2 regions of the Marinomonas profundi genome follow, and region 1 is predicted to be linked to the other one. Evidence: predicted binding sites of a transcription regulator. Region 1 holds the regulator's gene; the other holds the start of a gene.
The links. Region 1 encodes sigma-54, which starts transcription at its own class of promoters, with help from an activator protein. Its sites were predicted from a motif close to TGGCACNNNNNTTGCTNT; they were not measured.
Positions count from the first base shown of each region.

Region 1 (4,287 bases):
TTCAAAAATATCGAATAATTCTTGGTTGCTTTGGGCGCTGCGTAGCTTTTCTAATGCTTCCGCTGACTGCGCCAATTCGGCAATTTGCGCTAGGCTGGCAAGATGTTGATCGCATTCATTAGGTGGCACAATTAAAGCAAAAATAAGGTCAACGGCGCGTTTGTCAATTGAGTCAAAGTCAATTGGGCTTTGCAGCGACATCACTACGATGGCGGTATGGTTGGCGGACTCTAGGCGGCAGTGTGGAATGGCGATGCCATTGCCTATGCCGGTGCTGCCCAGTTTTTCTCGACCGAGTAGTGCATCATAAATCTCTTCATTGTTGCAATGCAGTCGATTGGCGGCGGTTTCGGCAATACTTTCTAGAACACGTTTTTTACTAACGATTTCTTGTTTTGCGAGAACAAGATCTGCTTTTAATAATGTTTTCAAGGACATGATAAAATGCTTTCCGTTTAGACCAGTCGTTTTCGTTCATTGGAAGGAGGGATGTTCATCGCCTCACGATATTTGGCGACAGTTCGTCTAGCGACCTGTATGCCTTGATCGGCCAAAATAGCCGCTAATTTATTATCACTTAAAGGTTTTTTTGCTGGCTCTTCAGCCACTAGTTTCTTAATCATAGCCCGTATCGCAGTAGAAGAACACTCTCCTCCAGAGGCGGTATTAACATGACTAGAAAAAAAGTATTTGAGCTCAAAAATGCCTTTTGGCGTATGCATGTATTTTTGTGTCGTCACGCGAGAAATAGTTGACTCGTGCATGCCGACTTCTTCGGCGACATCATGCAACACCATGGGTTTCATGGCTTCTTCGCCTAATTCGAAAAATTCAATTTGTCGATTAACAATACAGCTGGCCACTTTTAATAGGGTTTCATTACGGCTTTGTAAGCTTTTCATGAACCATTTGGCTTCTTGGAGTGATGTTTTTATGTAGCTTGCGTCTTCCGCTGTTGCGACCGTACTGACCATGGCTGAATAGGTTTCATTTATTTTAACCGGAGGCAATGCTTCGTTATTGAGCTCTACTTGCCAGACTCCTTGGTGTTTTTTCACTGAAACGTCAGGAATAACATAGTCGGTGTCATCGACATCAATCAGTGAGCCAGGGCGAGGGTTCAATTGTTGTATTAAGCTGACAACTTCTTTTAGTGCTTCCTCTTTTAGTTTGGTTTTACGGCTAAGTTGAACAAAGTCACGATTGCCTAACAGTGGCAGATAATGATTGATCAGGTTGTGGGTGCTTTTATAGAGCGGGTGGGTTCGAAAAGCTTCTAATTGAACCAGTAAGCAATCGCGCAGGTCGATTGAGCAAACACCCACAGGGTCAAAGCGCTGTAACCTGTGTTGGACGGCAATGACTTCTTCTATATCCAAATCTTCTAGCTCAGTACCCAACGATTCCCAAATGTCATCGGGGGAGATGCTTAAGTAGCCATCGGGCTGAACGCATTCAATGATGGCGTAGGCTATTTCTATGTCTCTGTCTGACATATGGGTGAGATTGAGTTGCCAGATTAAATGATCTTGAATGCTTTCGGCGGGCGCGTTGCGGCTTTCAAAGTCGCTTTCCCCTTCATAGCTATTGTTGTGATCACTGACCGCGGCGGAGCTTTGATAGGTGTCGTCCCAGTTACTGTCAATCGATAGTTCTTCTGGGATGTTTTCTGTCCATTCAGATTCTACCCCGGCTTCTTCGTTGCTGTTTTCGCCAGAAGCGTTGTCGGCCAAAGGGTCGGTGGCACTTTTTGATTCAATGCTGGCAGGGATATCTGTGTGGAGCGGCTCATCGTCATCTAGCTCAAGGAGTGGGTTAGACTCAAGGAACTCGTGAATTTCTTGCTTTAAATCCAACGTAGAAAGTTGCAGCAAACGAATCGCTTGTTGCAACTGAGGGGTCATAGTCAGCTGTTGACCCAGCTTTAACTGTAAAGACTGCTTCATAGAGCAACTCTTTTTATTTGAGTGAATTGGAACGAGTTGTGCATACTACTCCCTTTCTACAGCAATGATAAGGGGTTACAGGCGGAAGTCGTCGCCTAAATAGACCTTTTTTACTTGCTCGTTGTTAATGACCTCGTTGGCGTTGCCAGAGGCTATGATATAACCGTTGCCAACAATATAAGCTTTATCGCATATGTCTAGTGTTTCTCTGACATTGTGATCGGTTATTAAGACGCCGATGCCGCTTTCTTGGAGGTGTTTGATAATGAGTTTTATGTCTCCAACGGAGATGGGATCGACCCCGGCGAAGGGTTCGTCAAGTAAGATGAATTTGGGGTTCATCGCAACGGCACGGGCGATTTCTACACGACGTCTTTCTCCACCCGACAGTGCCATGCCCAGATTGCTACGAATGTGAGTGATGTGAAACTCTTCCAGTAGTTCTTCAAGTCGCTCTTTTTGTTGGCTTTTTTTGAGCTCTTTGCGTGTCTCTAGTATGGCGGTAATATTATCTTCAACCGACATTTTACGAAAAATAGACGCCTCTTGCGGAAGGTAGCCAATGCCTTTTTGAGCTCGAGTGTGCATGGCATCTTTTGTAATGTCGTGACCATCAATAAAAATGCCGCCCGCGTCATTAGCAACCATGCCAACTATCATATAAAAGCATGTTGTTTTTCCGGCGCCATTTGGCCCAAGCAGGCCAACCGCTTGGCCTGATTCAACGGCGATGGACACGTCTTTGACAACGGCTCTCTTTTTGTAGCTCTTCGCGAGGTTTATTGCTTCTAATAACGCCATTTACTGATTTGCCTCAGGTGCTTCTGGTTGTAGTGTCATGAAGACCCTTCCTGAGCCCTGCTTTTCTGCGCTAAAAGTGCCGTCGTTGATCATGTATAGAATGTAGTCGGCAGAAATAGAGTTTTGCATGCGGCTTAAATAACCGTCGCCGATGATTTCAAGCTTCGATTCACTGGTTGAATAGTGAAGGTTATTGCCTTTACTAATAACAATGTTGCCGTTCCAGTCGATTTGTTGACTGAACTTGGCCGGTTCGCCGCTTGCTTCTAGCTGATTAAATCGTCGAGTTTTTGGGTCCGTTGATACTTTCAGGTATTGGGCTTGGATTTCAATGGAGCCTTGTTTAACAAGAACGTTGCCCTGGTAAATGGCTTCCCCAGTGTTTTGATTAAAAGACGCTTCATTTGCCTGAATTTCGAGCGGCTTGTCCATGTCATCAGGAAGTGCATAAGCGTGTTGGCCGACACAAAATGACGTGAGTAACACACTGAAGTTAATAAATTGTTTCATATTTTCCTCGTACAGATCCTGTCATAACGACGTCTTCTGAATTGACATAGGTGGTAATCGTCTCTGCCGTTGTTTCCCCTTGAGTGGAGATTAATTTGGCGTTTCCTTGACTGGTTAATGACTGATTGGCATCTTGATAATGGATGCTGTCCGCCGTGAGTTTTATGTCGTCAGACTGTAGATGTTTTTTAGTCGCGTTAGCATTATCTGTTAATAAAATATCGTTACTGCCATCGCTGATGGCGCCTTTTTCGGCTTGTGCGTTCCAGCTTCCAGAGGGCGAAAAGTGCTCGACTGTCGGATATTCTAACAGTGTTCTGGATTTTGCTGTGTAATGTAGTGTTTGCTCTGCATTCATGGTTTCAACCATTACGCCTTCCGCGTTGAACTCTCTTACCTGAACCTTGGTAATAAAGTAGTCTGGCGAACTGCTTAATGACTCAGTTCCAACAAGGTTTTGCTTTGGTGCTATGCCATACCAAAGCGAAAAAGCCAGAGCGCCTAAGCTGAGCGATATGATCAATAGGCTCCTAACTGGGGCGGATCTGACTAGCTTAAACATTATACCGAACCACTGGTGCTAACGATGAACAAATACACCACATAAGAGGCAATTAGGGGAAGACCTACCCAGCGAGGAATGCTTTTTCTTGTGGTTTTTTGGAAAATAAAAATCGCGGCGGCAAGAGCAACCGTTAGACCCAGAACCCAAGGGAAATCTCTGCTAAATATGCCAGCATCAATAAGGCCAGGCGCGATCAGCGCGGGCAGAGGCAGTACGGTGGCTAAGTTGAAAATATTGGAGCCGATAATGTTACCAATGGCAATATCATGATGGCCTTTTCTGACACTGCTTACGGAGGCGGCGAGCTCTGGTAGGCTGGTCCCAACGGCGACGATGGTGAGTCCGATGACCAGCTCGCTTACGCCAAGGGCGGTGGCTATGCCTATTGCGCCCCACACTAATAGTTTAGAGCTCCCAATTAAGACCACCAATCCAATCAAGGCTATAAAGAGAGATTTGCCGACG
Region 1 covers NZ_CP073013.1:3,007,230-3,011,516, forward strand. Annotated here, with positions in the region: gene ptsN (PTS IIA-like nitrogen regulatory protein PtsN) at 1-438, opposite strand, end outside; gene J8N69_RS13980 (RNA polymerase factor sigma-54) at 456-1,946, opposite strand; gene lptB (LPS export ABC transporter ATP-binding protein) at 2,022-2,747, opposite strand; gene lptA (lipopolysaccharide transport periplasmic protein LptA) at 2,748-3,257, opposite strand; gene lptC (LPS export ABC transporter periplasmic protein LptC) at 3,241-3,780, opposite strand; gene J8N69_RS14000 (calcium/sodium antiporter) at 3,819-4,287, opposite strand, start outside.

Region 2 (4,287 bases), 720 kb from region 1:
CGGATTTCTAATGAATGTATTGCTTAACGAAGCACTTGAGTTTTATCCCAAGAAACAAAACGCTGAATCGTCAGCATCACTCGGTCTAGCAAGTAACCGATGAAACCAATCATCAATACCGCCACCATAATTCGGCCCAATGAATTCGAACTGCCATTCTGAAATTCATCCCAAACAAATTTTCCTAAGCCGGGGTTTTGCGCCAACATTTCCGCCGCAATCAAGACCATCCACGCAATACCAAGCGATAAACGCAAACCGGTAAACATCAAGGGAATCGCTGACGGAATGACAATTTTCATCACATGAGTCATCCAACCAAGGCGCAATACTTTGGAAACGTTAAGCAAATCTTTCTCCACCGCAGCCACACCAACCGCGGTATTAATCAGCGTTGGCCACATACAACACAAGGTCACCGTGAACATGGACGTCAGAAAAGATTTGGAAAACATCGGGTCATCCGACACATAACTGGCACTCACAATCATGGTCACCAAAGGCAACCATGCCAATGGAGAAACCGGCTTGAATACCTGAATAACAGGATTCAACGCGCTGTACACCGAGCGGTTTAAACCAATTAAAATCCCCAGAGGAATGGCAATTAAGCTGGCCAAACCAAAGCCCGCTAACACCGTATAAAGACTGGTGAATATCTGATCAAAAAACGTCGGCTTGCCCGTGTAATCTCTTAACGTCCCCTCATAGCTTGGGTCTTTGGCTTGTCGCTCAGCAATACGCTCCTCTTGACGCACATAGAACTTATCCGCCTTGACGCGCTCATTTTGATGTTCTGCTACTAGGCCATTCCATTGCTCATAGACAACAGCAGGACCAGGAAACTCGCCTAATGAGGTATGTACTCGGCTGGCGCCTGCTTGCCAGAGTAAAATAAACACCACAATCCCAAAGATAGGCAGCAAAACCCCCTTAAACGAAAAGGCACTGATTTTGTCTTTTAAAGAAGCCATGGTTACGCTGGGTATCATCATTTTTTTCTCACTTGTCCTGTTGATTGAACTCGCCTCTAAAATAAAAGATCGTCGTCTTTTAAACCGATTTTGAAGCTTTTCAGATAATCATTTGGGTATTTACCGTCATACGTCACACCATCAATAAAATCACTTTGCGGTGGTTTAAAGCCGTCCTCTTTATCGAAATCAGGAAACTCAGACGCTGTCATCAGTCCGTCTTCGATTAAGGCGTTTGCCGCCTGAGCATAAATGTCTGGACGATAAACGTCTTTGGCGATCTTCATAAACCATTCATCGGATTTTGGCTCGGCAATTTGCCCCCAACGACGCATTTGCGTGAGAGACCAAATCGCATCGCTGTAATATGGGTAAGTAGCGTGATGACGGAAAAACACGTTAAAGTCTGGGATCTCACGCTTGTCGCCTTTTTCATACTCAAAGGTGCCTGTCATGCTATTGGCAATCACCTCATAATCGGCCCCAACATATTGGCTACGCGAGAGTATCTTGACCGCTTCGGGACGGTTGGCGTTGTTGTTTTCGTCTAACCATTTGGCCGCGCGAATCATCGCTTTTACGACTCGAATGTGGGTATTGGGGTATTGTTCTGCCCAGTCACTGCTCACCCCAAAGACTTTCTCTGGGTTGTTTTTCCAGATTTCATAATCCGTAATGACTGGCACCCCAATACCTTTAAACACCGCTTGTTGGTTCCACGGTTCGCCTACGCTATAACCGGATATGGTTCCCGCTTCCATGGTGGCGGGCATTTGTGGTGGTGGCGTTACCGACAGTAGAGCATCGGCATTTATGTAGCCGCTGGTATCCCCTTTAGCCGGAGCATAGTAACCAGGATGAATGCCGCCGGCCGCCAGCCAGTAACGCAGCTCGTAGTTATGCGTAGAAACCGGAAACACCATGCCCATTTTGAATGGCTTACCTTGGGCTTTATAGCCATCAATCACTGGCTTTAACGCACTGGCACTAATTGGGTGAAGGGGCTTGCCATCAGGGCCATCCGGGATGTTTTTCTTCATTTCATCCCACACTGTATTGGAAACCGTGATCGCATTACCGTTCAAATCCATGCTAAAAGCCGTCACAATGTGAGCTTTCGTGCCGTACCCTATCGTGGCCCCCAGTGGCTGGCCCGCTAGCATATGAGCACCATCTAGCTGACCATCAATCACTCGGTCTAACAGTACTTTCCAGTTGGCTTGCGCTTCTAAAGTGACGTACAAACCTTCATCTTCGAAATAACCTTTTTCATACGCTATGGCCAATGGCGCCATGTCCGTTAATTTAATAAAACCAAACTTCAGTTCTTCTTTTTCGGCATAACCCAGCTCGGCATGGGCGACACCAGACCAGAGTACAGAAGCCACGAGTAGCGAAAGACTGGCTTTTGAGGTAGCCGTTACACGTGTCGGTAAAGGGGTTACCGCTTTCAAAAATCTTAGGGTCATCGTCACACTCCGCATCAAAGGGTCGTTTAAAAACAAAAAAAGGCGCATGTAAATCACATATCATGTGTTCACAGGCGCCTTTGCCATTCAAAGAAAGTCCTACATTGGACTAACCATAATGTGAGTGATCATTAACCATCGTTGTTAATCTCACCAAAAATTTTAAAGTTCTATGCTTTTCTGTTCTTCGTTATCTCTGTTCTTAGCAAAGCACACAGCATGCCAATAAATCTAACTAGATGATTTATAATATTTTTTTTATCATTTATGAAAATTATAACAAACCGTTCAAACTAAAATTCTAACTTATTGCCCAATCATCACGCACAACGCACTAAAAAAAGACAGATCCTTAGCTTTCAAAGCCTTTCAAAATCCCTTCAGGATGCAAGCGTATCTTGCCAGCGGCCACAGACTCCAGCCAGGTGCTTTCTTCCTCAGTCGATAAGCGCCACGTGGCGTCGTTTTCTTCTGGCAAACCCAATGCCTTATAATACAACCCCTGGCGATACACCTGCTCCGCCAGATGATTAAGAGAGCTGATTTGGCCTATTTGTTGGTCGCCCAATTGTTGCCATCGATGCATCTGCGCCATAATCCATAAAGCGTAACTCGGTAACGGTTTGTTGATATCACGGCCAGAAAAGCGTTGGTAAGCCTTCATCGGCCAATCAAACTGGCCTTTGGGCTTAATCGCGCTAAAGCCATAAACCAGCTGCTCTAGCGTGCAATTGAGATAATCTGGGTGGCTTAATATATTCAACAATTCTGTTTGATTATTGATGTCGTCTACCCAACCACAGGCCTTTTCTAGCGCTCGAATAATCGCAAGATGAGCCGCTTGATGTTGCTCAGCCCAGTGGGTGTTTACGCCAAATACTTTTTCCGGTGTGCTGCCCCAAATCTCATAGCCGGTTACCAACATATGACCAACCCCCTGCTCAACAGCCAAACTGTTCCAAGGTTCGCCCACACAATAACCGTCAATGTCACCTTGTTTTAGGCTATCAAGCATCTTCACCGGAGGCACAACAATAATTTGAACGTCTTTATCTGAGTCAATCCCAGCTCGGCTAAGCCAGTCGCGTAACTGATAATTATGCGAAGAATAAGGGTACACAATCGCAAAACGCAGCGGCGCAGCCTTCGCACCTCGGTGATCTATAAGTCGCCTTAATGCGACGCCGGTACGAATATCCACCGACGCTTCGGCAAAGTCTTGCAACTGTTCATAAAGCACATTAGCCACAGTGATACCATTGCCGTTATGGCTCACCGTAAAGCTGGTTTGCATGGCGGTTTTGATCGTACCAATGCCCAAACTGGCGGCAATCGGCATAGAGGCCAACATATGCGCGCCATCGAGCAGGTTGAACGCCACTTTATCGCGGATACTGGCCCAGGAGGCTTCTTTCGACAACGCCACCGCCACGCCCTCTTGGGTAAAAAAGCCCTTTTCCTGGGCAATCACAAAGGGCGCACAATCAATTAACGGGATAAAACCAATACGCACTGGCTCAGCACTCTGCATGATATTACTTGTTTCCACTAAGCTCATTTTGAACCTCCCATCAAATCCATCACCGCAATCACATTTCGCGCCACATCCGTCATACGCTGACTGCGATCCATCGCTAGCTTTCTCAATGCTTGATAGGCAGCGGGCTCATCACATTTTTGATGTTTCATTATTAGTCCTTTCGCTTTGTCTATCAGCTTACGATCCTCAAGCTGAGTTTTTACCGATTCCAGTTCAGACCTTAATGCTTGGAATTCTCGAAATCGTGCAATGGCAACTTGCAGCAATGCCTTCACACTCGCGCTGTTGACACCGTCAACAACAT
Region 2 covers NZ_CP073013.1:80,284-84,570, forward strand. Annotated here, with positions in the region: gene J8N69_RS00380 (ABC transporter permease) at 24-995, opposite strand; gene J8N69_RS00385 (CmpA/NrtA family ABC transporter substrate-binding protein) at 1,031-2,443, opposite strand; gene J8N69_RS00390 (CmpA/NrtA family ABC transporter substrate-binding protein) at 2,796-4,001, opposite strand; gene J8N69_RS00395 (ANTAR domain-containing response regulator) at 3,998-4,287, opposite strand, start outside.
Region 2: the regulator sigma-54 is predicted to act here: its motif matches at 2,651-2,668, upstream of J8N69_RS00385 (CmpA/NrtA family ABC transporter substrate-binding protein).